DNA from 4 places in the Gordonia sp. DT218 genome. Region 3 is predicted to be linked to each of the others. Evidence: predicted binding sites of a transcription regulator. Region 3 holds the regulator's gene; each other region holds the start of a gene.
What was found. The regulator LexA, encoded in region 3, represses DNA repair genes until DNA is damaged. The targets are predictions, from matches to a motif close to CGAACANNTGTTCG.
Positions count from the first base shown of each region.

Region 1 (3,983 bases), on a different contig from region 3:
CATCACAAGTACACCAACATCGTCGGGATGGATGACGATGTGGGTTACGGGATTCTGCGGGTGACGCGCGATCAGCCGTGGGAGTGGTGGAACGTCGGGAACCCGTTCTACAACCTCACCCTCGGTACTTTCTTCGAATACGGTGTGGCGCTTCACCATCTGGAGACCGAGAAGCTCCGCAAGAAGGAGAAGTCCTACCGGCAGGCCTTCAAGGATCTGCGGATCATCGGTCGTAAGGTCGGCAAGCAGGCGGCCAAGGACTACCTGATCTTCCCGGTCCTCGCCGGTCCCAATTGGAAGTCGAACATCACCGCCAACTTCACCGCCAACATCATTCGCAACTACTGGTCGTACATGGTGATCTTCTGCGGCCACTTTCCGGACGGTGCCGAGAAGTTCACCGTCGAGGAGTACGAGAACGAGGACCAGCCGCGCTGGTATCTCCGACAGATGCTGGGATCGGCGAACTTTCGTGCCGGACCGCTGATGCGTTTCATGAGCGGCAACCTGAGTCATCAGATCGAACACCACCTGTTCCCCGATCTGCCGAGCAATCGGTACGAGGAGATCGGTGTTCGGGTGCGTGAACTGTGCGACAAGTACGACCTGCCGTATACGACGGGTTCCATTGTGCACCAGTATTTTCAGTCGTTCCGGACCATCGCCAAGCTCGCGCTGCCCAACGCGCTGTTGAAGGCAACGTCCGACGATGCGCCCGAGACTGCCTCGGAGTTGCGGTTCGCCGTGCGCGATGGTGTACAGAACCACTTCGGGGTCGATCCGGTGACCGGTCGGCGTCGGGGTCTACGCACTGCGATGCGGGAACTCAAGAACGCGCCGGTGCAGGCGGCGAGCTGATCGGGCGGCCGCCGTGTCAGGGCGGCCACCCGAGCAACAGTGCGCGCACACTTCTTTCACACTCACTTTTTTCACACTATGGAGTTGTCAAAGGACTGATGCGGTCCCGGCCGGATGAACCGTTGTTTGCCGGGTGCGAGAAATCAATTGCGCTGGGACGGTTGAGCGCTGGGCCTGTTGAGCGCTGGGCCAGTTGAGCGTCAGCCGGCCAGTGCGAGGTCGTCGGTGGTCAGCGTGCGTCTGTTGTAGGCACGCAGGGGTCTGCGTCTCGGGTCGACGGTCCGCGGTGGGATGAGCCATGGATGCTGGTCGGAACCGATGAACACCTCCCAAGCGTTGTGATGCACATCCGCATGACACGACGGACAGAGCAGGCAGCCGTTCACGAGACATGTGTCCCCGCCGTCTGCCCAGTGACGGATGTGGTGGGCGTGGGCGCGGTCGGCAGGTGCGCCGCACTTGATGCAGCACTGGTCGCGAACGTAGAGGGCCTTGCGTAGGTGCGCCGGGAAGAATCGCTTCTCGCGGCTGATGTCGAGCGGGACCCGTTCGCCGTCGACGATGACGGTGGTGACCGACGTGTCACATGCAAGTGCGCGCATCGTGGCCTCGGTGACCGATCCCATGAGCGCCAACGACGACAACGTCGGAGCGTCGGCCGGCACTTCAGCAGCACCTGGGTGCGCGGCGCGGACGCGGTGTCGCCACAGCGGGCGGCGATGTCGAGGAGCGTCTCCAGGGCGTCGGCCTGACGACGCTGGGTCGACCGCATCCGGTGAGCCGTCGGGTTCTGGCCGGGGCGCTGCCAGCTCGTCGATGGCCGCACGGAACTTCTCGCCGACCTCGACGTCGAGGTCGGCCCGCACCTGGAGTCGACCGTCATCGTCTTTGCCGTGATCGAGCGTGTTGAGCGCCCGATCTTCGGCCGCAGGGAGGCCGCCCTCGCTCGAAGCGGCGATCTGGTTGCCGAGTGTCCGTGCGAGATCCATGATCTCGGCGGGTGTGGCGCCGGAGAAGAACTGTCCGAGAAGATCTGTCACATGTTTATGACGCATCGCCCCATCGATCGGTTCCGGCGATCGTGTCGCGATGTGCTTCATGCCGCGCACGATCGCATCGGTGTGCTCGCCGGAGATGGCGCCGTCGGCAGCGTGCGCGTCCAGGGTCGGGAGTTGTGCCGCCCCGGCCGCGATGCGCAACAGTCGCTGCGCCGCCGACGGCGCAAATCCCATGACGATCAACAACTCTCGAGTGGTCCGTCCGTGATCTTTGGCGATTCCCAGGCGATCGAGTGCACCGGCGAGGACGGCTGCACGATGGTCGATCTGGTTGCGTGCCCTGATGGTCGACTGCATTGCCTCGAATTCGCCGCGACCGCTGAGTTCCGCATCAATACGCAGTTCGCCCAAGATGTCGGTGATGGTGAGATCCCCCGCTGCTCCCATGACCCCACACTACTCGCATGTATGTTCGAGTCAAGAACTAATAGTGGTTTAGCCCAACGACTTTCAGTACCAGCAGTGAACTGCAGTGGACTGCAGTGGACTGCCGTGAACAGGAGTCACAGGAGTCACGCCTTCGGATGTGGCTCCCGACTTCTATGTTGGGGCGGCATCGTGTTCGAACCTACGGGTCGTAGCGTGCCGTAGGTGACCTCGGGGATGACTCGCTGGCTTCCTGCCACCCGTCCGGCCGGAGGGTTGGCTCTAAGAGGGTTCTGTTTCCTCGCGGTCACTGTTCGCTGCCTGGCTCAACACAGGAACGCCGCCCGTCCCTGGGTGGCTGGAAGTCGGAATGCCGGCAGCGGATTGCCACTGTCCACTGCTCGGAAGGCGCACCTCACAGTGATCGTGATCGGTATCGACCCGCACAAGTCCACCCACACCGCTACCGCGGTGAACTCGGCCAACAACCGGGATCTCGGATCTGTGCGGATCAGGTCATCGTTCGACGATTACGCACAGCTCATCACATGGTCCAAGGCGTGGCCGGATCGGATTTGGGCCGTGGAGAACGCTTCCGGGCTCGGGCACCATCTCACGCAGTGGTTGGTCAGCCGCGGTGAGGCGGTCGTCGATGTCCCATCGACGGCGACGGCCCGGGTGCGTCAACTCTCGCGTGGTGGCCGCCGCAAGAACGACCGCATCGATGCCGCTGCGGCGGCGTGTGTGGCATTCAGTCAGGGCGATTTTCGGCCGGTCGCCCCAGAAGGCCAAACCGGTGTCTTGCGAGTCCTCGACGAACGCCGGGTCGACCTGGTCAAGCAGAACGGGCGGCTCGTCAATCAGCTCCACGCGCTGCTGCGAGAGCTGTTCCCGGGCGGCATTGGACGTGATTTCGACACCGAAGACGCCGCCAAGCAGCTCAAAGCGTTCCGGCCCGAGACTCAGGCAGACGCGATGCGTAAGAACGTCGCCCTCGAGATAGTCGGCGACCTGCGGCGAATCCAGTTTCAGATTGACGACCTCAGCACCCGAGTCAAGACCGAGCTCGCTGCGAGTGGCACAAAGCTGATGAAGATTCATGGCGTCGGGATCGATACTGCGGCACGGATTCTCGCTCGGACCGGTGATCCGACCCGCTTCGCGAACGAGGCGGCATTCGCGAGCTACACCGGTACCGCTCCTGTCGAGGTCGCCAGTGCCGACAAACAACGTCACCGGCTCTCACGCTACGGCGATCGCACTCTGAACTCGGCGATCCACATCGTCGCCGTTACTCAAGCCAGAACACCCAGCAGCGACGGATACGCCTACCACCAGCGCAAGATGTCCGAAGGGAAGACCTCACGCGAGGCGATGCGCTGCCTCAAACGACAAGTGGCGAAACGGTTATGGCGCACAATGAGAGACGATCATTCAGCAGTCTCGCGCCCATGTAGTCAGGCAGCTCTTGGCAGTTCACGTACTGGTTGGCGCCGTTGATCCCGGAGGCTTGGGGCCAACGGGTGAATTGGTGGTGGGAGTAGCCCTCGGTGGAGTAGATCTGTGCTTTGGCGCCAGTGATGGTGGCGTTCCCCCCGACCCTCGTTACAGGCTGTGTCGGGGACGGTGAATCACGCGGCGATGTAGTGGCTGTCGATGGCCTGATCGCTTTCGCCTCGGAAATCGTACTGGGGGGGGCGG
Region 1 is NZ_JBNCNS010000004.1:632,246-636,228, forward strand. It holds gene ACPXCG_RS18180 (fatty acid desaturase family protein) at 1-858, shown strand, start outside; gene ACPXCG_RS18185 (DUF222 domain-containing protein) at 1,059-2,303, opposite strand; gene ACPXCG_RS18190 (IS110 family transposase) at 2,703-3,782, shown strand.
Region 1: ACPXCG_RS18185 (DUF222 domain-containing protein) is a predicted target of LexA. The motif match lies at 2,318-2,331, and genes of this name have one in related genera.

Region 2 (3,983 bases), on a different contig from region 3:
GGACACCGACCCGGCCTGGTTCTGACCGGCCACCGCACCGACCCAAGGAGTCATCACATGCCCCTGCTGGACATGTTCAACCTGACCGACAAGGTCGTTGTCGTCACCGGCGCGTCGTCGGGTCTCGGGGTGTCGTTCGCCACCGGGTTCGCCGAGGCCGGAGCCGACATCGTGCTCGCCGCCCGGCGCGCCGAGCGCCTCGCCGACACCGCAGCCAAGGTGGAGGCCCTGGGCCGCAAAGCGCTGTGCGTGCCCGCGGACGTCGCCGATCCCGACCAGTGCCAGGCCGTCATCGATGCGGCGATGGAAGCCTTCGGCCGGGTGGACGTCCTGATCAACAACGCCGGTGTGGGTACCGCGGTCCCGGCGACCCGCGAGACCCCCGATCAGTTCCGCTCTGTTGTCGATGTCAACCTCAACGGGTCGTACTGGATGGCGCAGGCGTGCGCTCGGGTCATGCAGCCCGGCAGCGCGGTCGTCAACATCTCCAGCGTCCTGGGCATCACCACCGCCGGACTCCCCCAGGCCGCGTACGCGGCCAGCAAGGCCGGCGTCATCGGACTCACCCGCGATCTGGCTCAGCAATGGGCGTCGCGCAAGGGAATCCGGGTCAATGCGATCGCGCCGGGATTCTTCGAGAGCGAGATGACCGACACCTACCACGACGGCTACCTGGAGTCCCAGCTGCCGCGCGTTCTCCTCGGCCGGATGGGCCAGGGCGAGGAACTGGCGGCGACGGCTGTGTGGCTGGCCTCGCCGGCATCGGGTTACGTGACCGGGCAGACCATCCCGGTCGACGGCGGCGTGACCATCACCTAGAGACCGGAAGACACGGGGGCACAATGCGATACGTTGCTATCGGCGACAGTTTCACCGAAGGCGTCGGCGATGAGCCGGACGGCGTCCATCCTCGCGGGTGGGCCGACCTGGTCGCGGAAGGTCTCGCGGCCGAGCACGGTGGCGTCGAGTACGCCAATCTCGCGATCCGTGGGCGCCTCCTGGAACCGATCGCCACCGAACAGGTCGATACGGCACTCGCATTGAATCCACTGCCCACCCTGCTCACCTTCAACGGGGGCGGCAACGACATGTTGCGTCCGGGCGGGGATCTCGCGCGGTTGATCGAGCTCACCCGCCAAGCGGTCCGACGATGCCGCGACGCGGGGATCGAGGTCGTCCTGCTCGCCGGCGCGGACCCCTCGTCTGGGTTGCCGTTCCGCGACACCATCCGGTCCCGCGGCGAGTTCCTCACCACCGAGATCGCCACCCTGGCCGCCGACGAGGATCTGACGTTCGTCGACATGTTCCACGACAGCGAGATCCGGCGACCGGCCTACTGGTCCGACGATCGACTCCACCTCAATCCGATCGGCCATCAGCGGGTTGCGGCACATGTCCTACGCGCCATCGGCGTCCACACGCTTGCGATGCCCGACCGGCCGGTGGAACCGATCATCGGATACCGCTGGACCGAGGATCTGCGTTTCACGCGTAGTCACCTGGCCCCGTGGGTCATCCGGCGACTCCGAGGCCGATCGTCGGGAGATGATCGGGATGCGAAGCACCCGACCTGGATCGCCGTCGAACCACGAGCCACAACGCGGTAGTCGTCGCGCTCGGCGACCCTGGCACGATGGCCAGGTGTCCCACATCCGCCGCATCGCTGCCCTGGGAAGCTCCTATGCGGCCGGCCCCGGAATTTCGCCGATGGACGATTCGGCGGCAATGCGCTCCACACGGAACTATGCCCATCTCCTCGCCGAGCATCTCGACGCCCGCCTGGTTGACCTCTCGGTGTCGGGTGCGACGACAGACAACATCGTCCGCACCGAGCAGATCTCGCCGACCGGAACACGATTCGGGCCGCAGATCGACAAGCTGCCTGCGGAGGCCGACGTCGTCACCGTCACAGCGGGTGGAAACGATCTGCAGTACATCGGCTTCATGCTCGCCGCGGCGTGGCGACAACATGCTCCGGCATCACCGATCGCGAAGCTGGTGGCCGGAATGGTCAGCGACCCCGTTCCGGATCCGACGAGTGCCGACATCGAGCGCACCGCCGATGGTCTCGTCGTGGTGGTCGGTGAAGTACGCGAACGCGCTCCACGAGCACGGATCGTTCTGGTCGACTATCTGACCGCCGTCGGTGACCGCACCGTCGCCGGACATGACGTCCCTTTTCCCGCAGCAGATCTGGCAAAGGCGCGCCGCATTCAGGCCGCCGTGCGCGAGGCGCACCTGGTGGCCGCAGATCGGTCCGGTGCCGAACTGTTTTCCGCGTCTTCGTTGAGCGAAGCCCATGCGCTCGGTGACGCGGCACCCTGGGTCTTCGGGTTCTTCACCGATCTGAACCGGATCGGCGCTTCCTTCCATCCCAACGCCGAGGGAATGGCGGCGGTGGCGGAGGGCCTGCGCGAGTTGCTCGGCTGATCCCTCGAGCCCGGCCGATCTTGTCGTTGCGTCGCGATATCCTGGAGAGTTGCGTGAGGCCAGAATTGGCGAGTTTCTTTGTGGCACTGAAGAAATGCTTGACTCGAACACGCGTTCGAGTATGCTGGATGACATGGGGGAGATCAGCTCGATCATTGCTTGTGCGCGTGAGGTCACCGTCGCCGATGCAGCGTCAGGGCGGCAGGTGTTCGACGCCACCAAGGCGTTGCTGGAACTGCGTAACGTTGTCGATCACCGGCTGGCGATCCACGCCGCGGCGCTCGACCGGTTGGGCGTCGCACAACAGTCCGGCGGCACAACCCGCAACCTGCTGATCGACATGGGCGCCGCACCCGGCGTCGCGTCACGCTGGCTGCGGATCGGCACAGCACTGGCGTCCCTGCAACGACTGCCGGGCTACGCAGGAGATGGGGTGTTCTCCGGTGAGCATGTCGATGCGATGGTGGCCGGCATGGTGCACATCATGCGTCGCGCCGCCGACGGACTCTGTGATGAGGAACGCCTCGAACACGAGCAGGCGCTGATCGCCCACGCGCTGTCCGGAGCCGCGCCGAAAGAGATCGAGAAGGTCGCACGTGGGCTCGGTAACCAGGTCGCCGCCAGCACCGGCGGCCTGCCCGCCGGTGAGGACCGCCGACTCAACGAATTCAACGTCGTCCCGACCACGGATGGGCGAGTGAAAGTCTCTGGTGACCTCGACATCGTGATCGGCGAGAAAATCACCGCCGCCATCGACTCACTCACCCAGGCACGACCCGAACCCGACGGCTCCCCCGACGCCCGCACCCCCGGTCAGCAACGCGCCGACGCACTCGAACAGATCCTCGACGCCGCCACGTCGGCGAACACCCCGTTCATGACCGCACCGAAGACACACATCAACCTGACCATCCCGGTCGACACCCCCGACCTCGCGTCGCTGCCATGGCTCGGCCCGGTATCGCAGGCGACGGCAAAGATGTTGGCGTGCGATGCCGGCATCACCGAGATCATCATCGACGGCAACCGCGCACCACTGGACATGGGCTTTGAACAACGCCTGTTCACCCCACACCAACGCAAAGCCATCATCGCTCGCGACCAATGCTGCATCAAATGCGGGGCACCCGCCTCCTGGGCACACGTGCACCACATGGTGTTCTGGAGCGACGGCGGACCCACCGACCTCGACAACGGCTGCCTCTTATGTCCGTCCTGCCACGCCCAGGTCCACGCCCACAGGTGGGACATCGCCCTCGGCATCGACCGCCGCCCCTGGCTCATCCCACCGAGCACCGTTGACCCATACCGAAAACCATTGCCCGCCCATAACCGACGCACCCTGCACCTCGACAACATCGCCGCCTGAGGACGCGAAACGCCTCCTCACCACGTCCGTCGGCCACTCGACCAGCGGACCGGGAAAGATCCGCACTCCAGCGCAGCACATTTCAGGTAAGCACCTTCACCGCGCACCCGACCCCCCGACGGGACCGCGCACGACCATTGACAACTCCATAGCGTGGGGGGCCTCGCCCCGGCGGCCGCAGCCA
Region 2 is NZ_JBNCNS010000002.1:342,798-346,780, reverse strand. It holds gene ACPXCG_RS08320 (acyl-CoA dehydrogenase) at 1-25, shown strand, start outside; gene ACPXCG_RS08315 (SDR family NAD(P)-dependent oxidoreductase) at 58-819, shown strand; gene ACPXCG_RS08310 (SGNH/GDSL hydrolase family protein) at 843-1,607, shown strand; gene ACPXCG_RS08305 (SGNH/GDSL hydrolase family protein) at 1,642-2,430, shown strand; gene ACPXCG_RS08300 (DUF222 domain-containing protein) at 2,564-3,799, shown strand.
Region 2: ACPXCG_RS08300 (DUF222 domain-containing protein) is a predicted target of LexA. The motif match lies at 2,535-2,548, and genes of this name have one in related genera.

Region 3 (3,983 bases):
GGCATTGATCGCCACCGGCACCCCCGCGCCGGCCGCGGCGGTGGCCGCGACCGAACAGTTCGCCGCGATGTTCACCAAGCTCGGCGGACTGATGGCCGAACGGGTCACCGATCTCAACGACGTCCGGGATCGGGTTGTCGCCGAGTTGCTCGGGGTACCCGAGCCCGGCGTACCGGAACCGCCCGTGCCGTCGGTGCTGCTCGCCGACGACCTCGCCCCGGCGGATACTGCCGGACTCGATCCGACACTGATCATCGCGTTGGTCACACGTCTCGGAGGTCCGACGAGTCACACGGCGATCATCGCCCGTCAGTTGGGGATTCCGTGCGTTGTCGCAGTCGGCCGGCTCGCGACCGTGGCCGTCGGCACCAGAGTGCTCGTCGACGGTACGGCGGGCACTCTGGAGATCGAACCCGACGAGGCGAAGGCGCTCGCCGGTGTCGACGAGAGCCGCCGCAAAGCTGCTGCGGTGGCGTCGTGGACGGGCCCTGGGGCGACCGCGGACGGACATCGGGTCTCGGTGCTCGCGAACGTCGCCGACGGGGCGTCGGCACGGACCGCATCCGGCTATCCGGTCGAGGGGGTCGGGCTGTTCCGCACGGAGCTGGCGTTCCTCGATCGCGCCGAGGCGCCGACGATCGCCGAGCAGACGACGCTGTACCGCGAGGTGATCGACGCGTTCGCCGATCAGAAAGTGGTGATCCGGACGCTCGACGCCGGGTCGGACAAGCCGCTGAAATTCGTGACCCAACTGAATGAGGCCAATCCGGCGCTGGGCGTCCGGGGCAATCGCATCGCCATCGACCATCCCGATATCCGCGCGGCGCAGCTCGATGCGATCGCGGCCGCCGCGCAGGAGGGCGGAGCCACGCCGTGGGTGATGGCCCCGATGATCGCATCGCCTTCCGAGGCAGCGGAATTCGCGGGCGAGGTGCGTCGCCGTGGGTTGGTCGCGGGGGTGATGGTCGAGGTGCCGGCTGCCGCGATCCTGGCTGCGGCGATCCTGGCGGAGGTCGACTTCGTCTCGATCGGCACCAACGATCTGACGCAGTACACGATGGCCGCCGATCGGATGTCGGCCGAACTCGCCACGCTGACGGATCCGTGGCAGCCGGCCGCGCTCGCGCTGATCGACATGGTCGCCCGCGCCGGTCAGGCGGCGGACAAGCCGGTCGGGGTGTGCGGTGAGGCGGCCGCCGATCCGTTGCTGGCGTGTGTGCTCGTCGGCATGGGTGTCAGTTCGTTGTCCGCGGCGCCCGCCGCGGCTGCCCCGGTCGGCGCACGCCTCGCGGAGGTGACTCTCGACCAATGCCGGTCTGCCGCACAAGCGGTGCTGACGACCGCCGGTCCCGCCGAGGCCCGTGCGGTCGCGTCGGCGGCGCTCGACGGCTGACCCTCAGGCGACCCTCACACGCGCCGCATCACCGTGACGACCTTGCCGAGGATCGCGGCCTCGTCGCCGGGGATGGGATCGAAGAGCTCGTTGTGCGGCATCAGCCAGACGTGACCGTCCTTGCGCTTGAACGTCTTCACGGTCGCCTCGCCGTCGATCATTGCTGCGACGATGTCGCCGTTGTCTGCGACGTTCTGTTGCCGGACCACCACCCAGTCGCCGTCGCAGATGGCGGCGTCGATCATCGACTCGCCGACGACGCGCAGCAGGAACAGCGATCCCTCACCGACCAGTTCTCGCGGGAGCGGGAACACGTCCTCGACGGCCTGCTCCGCCAGGATCGGTCCGCCGGCGGCGATCCGACCGAGGACGGGCACGAAGGTCGGCGTGGGCAGCTCCTGACCGTCGGCGAGTCCGGCAGCGGCACCGCCCGGCGGGGTGTGGTCGCCGTCCTGGATGTTCACCGCACGCGGCCGGTTGTGATCGCGCTTGAGCAATCCCTTGCGTTCCAGGGTGCGGAGCTGATGCGCCACCGATGACGTCGAGGTCAGTCCGACCGCGTCGCCGATCTCGCGGATACTGGGCGGATAGCCACGCTCCCGCACGGACTGGCGGATGAACTCCAGGACCCCGCTCTGGCGTGCGGTGAGGGCTGTCTCCGCGAACTCGGGGTCGGCGACGACAGGTGCCGGATCGGACGACTCGTCGGGGGCGTCTACGCTCTCGTGGATCGCGCGGGAGGCTCCGCGCCGCCCGCCGGCCTTGTCGCTCATCGCTGAGTCCTTCCTGTCGGCTGTTGCATCGTCGGCTGTCGCCGAATCGGGTTCGTCTCGCAAAATTGCTGGTCGATCGCGTGTCTCACGGCCGAGGTTAACCGAACCGGCCGACAGGTTCAAACATTTGTTCGACGCGTGTCGAGACTTTGTCGGCGCATCGTGCTACAAATCGAACATGCGTTCCATCGAACATGTGATCGAGGGGACGGCCGATTCGGATCCCAGGAGGACACGATGAGCACAGCCACCTTGACCCGTGAGGCGTCGACCCGCGAGACGCTCGTGCGCGATCTGCCGAGCAGCGGGACCCGGTCCCGCGAGACACCGACGCGCGCGCCGCGACGGCCGGTCACGTCGGGCGTCGGCACGCGTCCCCGGCGCGCCGCCAGGGTCGAGCCGACCCGTCCGGCCGACCGACGTCCGGCCGGGCGTTACAACCCGGGCACGACGATCGTCGGCACCCGGTGTGCGGCACCGGCGGACGATCGGCGGGTCTATGCCCGCCGTCGTGCGGCCGCACTGGCGGTGCTGGTCGGGGGTGCACTGGCCGCGCTCGTCTGGGTCGTCGCCATCGTGGGGACGAACTACGCCGCGTCCGTCGCCCCGCAACCGGTGGGCACCGAGGTGGTGCATGTGCGGCAGGGCGACTCCCTGAGCTCGATCGCCGATCGGGTGGCGCCGGATCTGCCGCGCCAGTCGGTCATCGATCAGATCGTCGAGCGCAACGCCCTGCCCGCCTCGGGCCTCCATGTCGGGCAGGCGCTGATCGCGCCCGCATACCGCTGAGCAACGGACGGTATCCTCCATGGCACAGGTTCCAGCCGGGAACCGGCACGGCGTAGCGAGCATCCGGTGCGCCGGAGTGTCCCGAGATGTGCGTGAGGACAACATGCGCTGCCCGTTTTGTAAGAACGAAGACACCAAGGTCATCGACTCGCGTGTCGCCGATGAAGGGCAGGCGATCCGACGGCGCCGTTCGTGTGCGGAGTGTGGTCGCCGGTTCTCGACGGTGGAGAGCGCCGTGCTGTCGGTGGCGAAACGCAACGGGGTCACCGAGCCGTTCAGTCGTGAGAAGGTGATGCGCGGAGTTCGTCGGGCGTGCCAGGGCCGCGCGGTGGCCGAAGACGCGCTCGCCCAGCTCGCGCAACAGGTCGAGGATGCCGTTCGCGCATCCGGATCGGCCGAGATCCCCAGCAACGAAGTGGGATTGGCGATCCTCAAGCCGCTGCGTGAGCTCGACGAGGTGGCCTACCTCCGATTTGCGTCGGTGTACCGCTCGTTCGACTCGCTCGAGGACTTCCAGCGTGAGATCGATGACCTGCAGGGCGACTTGACGCACGGGAAGACAGTGGACGCCACGGGGTCGATCGTCTCGGAATGACGGCGCCCGGGCGATGTGCGCTCGGACATGCGCTCAGCGGAACCCGTCCAGAGAGCTCAGCGGAACGCGTCCAGAAAGCTCAGCGGAACGCGTCCAGAGAGCTCAGCGGAACGCGTCCAGAAAGCGGAGCGCTCGCTTCTCGGAGATCGGATAGGCGGTACCGAGGCGCTGCGAGAACAGACCGACCCGCAGTTCCTCGACCATCCAATGTGCGTACTCGTTGAAGGCATCGCGCCGACCGACGGGGAGCTGGGCGACTCGCTGATTCCAGTGCGCGATCACGCGGTCGACCGCGGCCAGGGCATCGCGATCGCGGCTCGATGATGCCAAGAGGTCGGCCAATCGGTTCTCCGCCGCCTGAAGGTATCGGGGGATCTCGGTGAGATATGTGCGTGGGGTGGCCGCCACGAATCCGTCGAAGACGAGATTTTCC
Region 3 is NZ_JBNCNS010000005.1:305,326-309,308, forward strand. It holds gene ACPXCG_RS19700 (putative PEP-binding protein) at 1-1,393, shown strand, start outside; gene lexA (transcriptional repressor LexA) at 1,408-2,166, opposite strand; gene ACPXCG_RS19710 (LysM peptidoglycan-binding domain-containing protein) at 2,404-2,955, shown strand; gene nrdR (transcriptional regulator NrdR) at 3,059-3,550, shown strand; gene hrpA (ATP-dependent RNA helicase HrpA) at 3,653-3,983, opposite strand, start outside.

Region 4 (3,983 bases), on a different contig from region 3:
CCATGTCTGCGCGTCCCAGATCTCGAGGTGATCGAACCCGCCGATCACCACGCAGTCCTTGGACAGGCCGGCATAGTTCCGGTGCTCACCGGACAAGGTGATCCGTCCCTGTCCGTCCGGCCGCTGCTCATCGGTACTCGCGAAGAAGTACCGCTGGAACGCCCGCGCCTCCGGGTTGTTCCGCGATGCCGCCATCGTCTGTTCCGCTATCGCGTCGAACTCTTCGGCCCGATACACCGACAGGCTGCGGTCCTGGCCTCGTGTGACCATCACCCCTCCTGCCAGCGCGTCGCGGAACTTGGCGGGCAACGTGAGCCGCCCTTTGTCGTCCAACTTGGGCGTGTAGGTGCCGACAAATCGCACGGACATGTCGTCACCTCCTGCCCTACTGGGTTCGACGTCCGGTTCGCCTCACCCAGTGCTGCCACAGTACCCCACTTTCCTCCACTTTCCACCCCCGACGCTCCACTTACCCTCCACAGGATCAGAAAAGTCCAGTTCAATGGCCTGATTTCGAGTGGGGAACGATCCGCGACACGGCGCGTCGCAAGCACAGGCGGGTGGTGGCAATGATGCTCAATCACATCAAAGTGCCAGGTGAGACATGAAGTCCGCTCACGGTGGGGCGTAGTGGGGCACGCCGGTGGGGCACCGTGGGGAATCGGGGTGGGGCAGGTGGGCAATCGAAGCGGGGCACCGTGGAGAAAGCGGCTGGGAGTCGCGGGACGGGTCGCCGGCCTCCACCGGCGGGCGTCGAAGACGAAAAGACCGCACACCGAAGTGGTGTGCGGTCTGTGAACGACCTGGCGCCGGTCTCACCCGGCGGAGGATCTACTCCTGCTCGAAGCGGCGGTTGAACCGCTCTTCCATGCGTTCGGAGAACTTTCGCTTGGGTCCGCCGCCGCGGGATTCCTTGGCACCGGGGCCTTGCTCACGGTCTGCCCCCGCTGATCGACTGCCGCCGCCCCAGAGGGCGAGCAACCCGGCCCCGAACATGACGAGAAAGCCGACGAGGCTGATGATCGGGAACCCGCCGACGCGCACCTCGACGATGAGTCCACCGACGAGGAGGACCAGACCCACAACGAAGATGGCAACCGCTTGCAGGCGGCGCCGGCCGCTGGACCGTCCGAGGCGACGACGCTTGACGCTCGACGCGAACTTCGGGTCTTCGGCATACAGAGCGCTTTCGATCTGTTCGAGCATCCGCTGCTCGTGCTCCGAAAGAGGCACCGACCCTCCTAACTCCCACTCCACCGACCCGACCGCATCGCCGTTGCCGGTCCTGCGCGATGTCGACGCCGTCTGCCGCCGTCTGCGGCTTCAATTTCCCATGATACGAGCAGAATCACCCGGCGACCACCATTACCCGAGGTTGGGTCGGATCATACCGTTACGCGGTCCGGTCCGAATGCGCGGCCTGGTGGGGCAACTTGCCTTGTTCGTACGAGATCAGCAACGCCTCGACGGCATTTAGCAGGTCGATGACCCTACGGCGCATCTGCTGGACCGCGCGATCATCGATCGAGCGGATCAGGCCGGCCTCGATGTCGAGACGTATCCGCGAGCGGGCGGCGAAGTAGGCGGCGTGGTCGTCGAGCTCCGGCACCACCACCGGAACCCGATTCCAGGCGCTACGGGAATGCCTGCGTCGGACCGGCCTGTTCGTCGGTTCGTGGATCTCCAGCGCCGCGCCTGCGGCACGCAACGCGGTGAGGTAGTACTGACGGAAGCGCTCTGCGGAGTCGTCGACGCCGTCGGCGTTGTCGAACAGGTTCTGGGCGCGGTCGAGCAGGTCACGGCTACGTCCCACCACGATCGGATCGATGTCCGTCGTGGACCCGGTCGTCGGAATCGAGTTGGGCATGTCCACCTCCCCGTGGTCAGTCGGCCGTCGTTGTATGCGGTGCGACTGCTGTATACAACGTCGGCCCGACAGCAAACGCTTCCCTCGTCGCCGTCGGGCCGACGCCCGATGTCGGCCGGGTGGACAGAACAGCTTGCGGAGGCTGATTCATCGAACACCCGTTCGACATATTCAATATAGCTAGCACCTCCGTCACCTTCAAGGCGACGGCCGACCCCGATGTCCAGTGTTCGACGAGAGGACAGACGTTCGTTGACGATCCGCCTCGTTGATCTGACCGGCCAGGATTCCCGGATTTGGCTCGAACCCGCCCTCGACATCTACGTGACCGCGATGAACTACCCACGCGGTACCGAGATTCACCGGGCGGCGCTCTGGCGCGACCACATCACCCGGCCCGGCTGGCGTGCGGTCGGGGCGGTGGCGACGGTGCCGGCCACGGAGATCACCTCCCCGCAGATGGTGCGCCGGCGCTTGGCCCGGCCGGTGGCCCTCGCCGACGACGAACTCCTCGTCGGGATCGCCTACGGCTATCAGGGCGCACGCGACCAGTGGTGGAATCAGCAGCTCCGCATCGGCCTGCGCCAGGCGGGACATTCCGATCCCTCCGTCGATGCGATCACCCGCGACTACTTCGAGCTCACCGAACTGCACGTGCACCCGACGGCACAGGGACGCGGCATCGGACAGTGGCTCCTCGGCCGGTTGCTCGCCGGTCGGCCCGAGTGCCAGGTGTTGCTGTCGACCCCCGAGGCGCCTGCCGAGGACAACCGCGCCTGGTCCCTGTACCGGCGAATGGGATTCGTCGACATACTGCGCCATTTCACCTTCACCGGCGATCCGCGCCCGTTCGCATTTCTGGGACGGCCGCTTCCGCTGGGCCCCGACGACCCGGCCCGGGCACGATGACCGGGCGGAATCGCCGGGCGTGAGCCCCGCCGGCGATCGAACCCATCGGCCACTCGACGCGATCGTCGTCGGGGCGGGCCACAACGGCCTGGTCGCGGCGGCCTACCTGGCCCGTGCCGGGCGATCGGTGCGCGTCATCGAACGCGACCACGTCGCCGGTGGCGCGGTCTCCACGGTCGAGCGTTTCCCCGGCTATCGGGTCGATCGCGGGTCGTCGGCGCACCTGATGATCCGCCATTCCCCCATCCTCGACGAGCTGTCTCTCGCCGATCACGGACTGCGTTACGTCGACTGTGATCCCTGGGCGTTCGCCCCCTCGACCGATCGGACCGGGCCGATCATCTTCCGCACCGACCTCGACGCCACGTGCGAGTCGATCGAGCGTGCGGTCGGGTCGGACGACGCCGAGGCCTACCGACGATTCGTCGAGGTGTGGCGACCCCGGGCCAAGTCCGTCATGCGCGCGTTCTACGCCCCGGCGGGTCCGGGACGGTTCGCTGCGGCGTTCACCGGTCTCGCGAGCACCGCCGACTCCGCCCGGACGGGACTCATCGGACACCGGACCGGTGCGATGCTCTCCCTGACGCAGGAGCTGATGTCCTCCGGCGACACCCTCCTCGACCGGTGGTTCACCTCCGAGCCACTCAAGGCCGCGCTGGCCTGGTTCGGTGCGCAGTCCGGTCCATCGATGAGCGCACCCGGTACCGCCCCGATGGTCGGCTTCGCCGCGCTCCAACACGACATCCCGCCCGGCCGCGCCATCGGTGGCAGCGGGGCACTCACCGAGGCCCTTCTCGGCCGGCTCGGGAGCGACGGCGGCGAGGTGCTGCTGGGCCGCGCCGCCACCACGATCACCCGGTGCGGCGACCACTGGCAGGTCCGGACCGTGGACGGCGAAGGTCACTGCGCGCGAAAAGTGATCGCGGCCTGTCACATCGCCACCACCCTGGACCTGCTGACCGCAGGTGGATATCCCCACGAGACGGCCGACCGCTGGCGGTCGCAGATCGTCATCGGCGACGGCATCGGCATGGCCGTCCGGCTCGGCACCGACGCCCTCCCCGCCTACCGCGACCTGCCGTCGGACCTCCCGGCCCACGGCGTGCATTCGGCTCTCGGCCTGCTGGTTACCGATCGCGCGCAGCTCCGGCGAGCACACGCCGCGGCGTCGGTGGGCGACCTGCCCGAGCGACCCGCCTGCGTGGCG
Region 4 is NZ_JBNCNS010000002.1:894,673-898,655, reverse strand. It holds gene mraZ (division/cell wall cluster transcriptional repressor MraZ) at 1-369, opposite strand, end outside; gene ACPXCG_RS11035 (DUF3040 domain-containing protein) at 832-1,233, opposite strand; gene ACPXCG_RS11030 (SAV_6107 family HEPN domain-containing protein) at 1,394-1,867, opposite strand; gene ACPXCG_RS11025 (GNAT family N-acetyltransferase) at 2,120-2,776, shown strand; gene ACPXCG_RS11020 (phytoene desaturase family protein) at 2,796-3,983, shown strand, end outside.
Region 4: ACPXCG_RS11030 (SAV_6107 family HEPN domain-containing protein) is a predicted target of LexA. The motif match lies at 2,019-2,032, and genes of this name have one in related genera.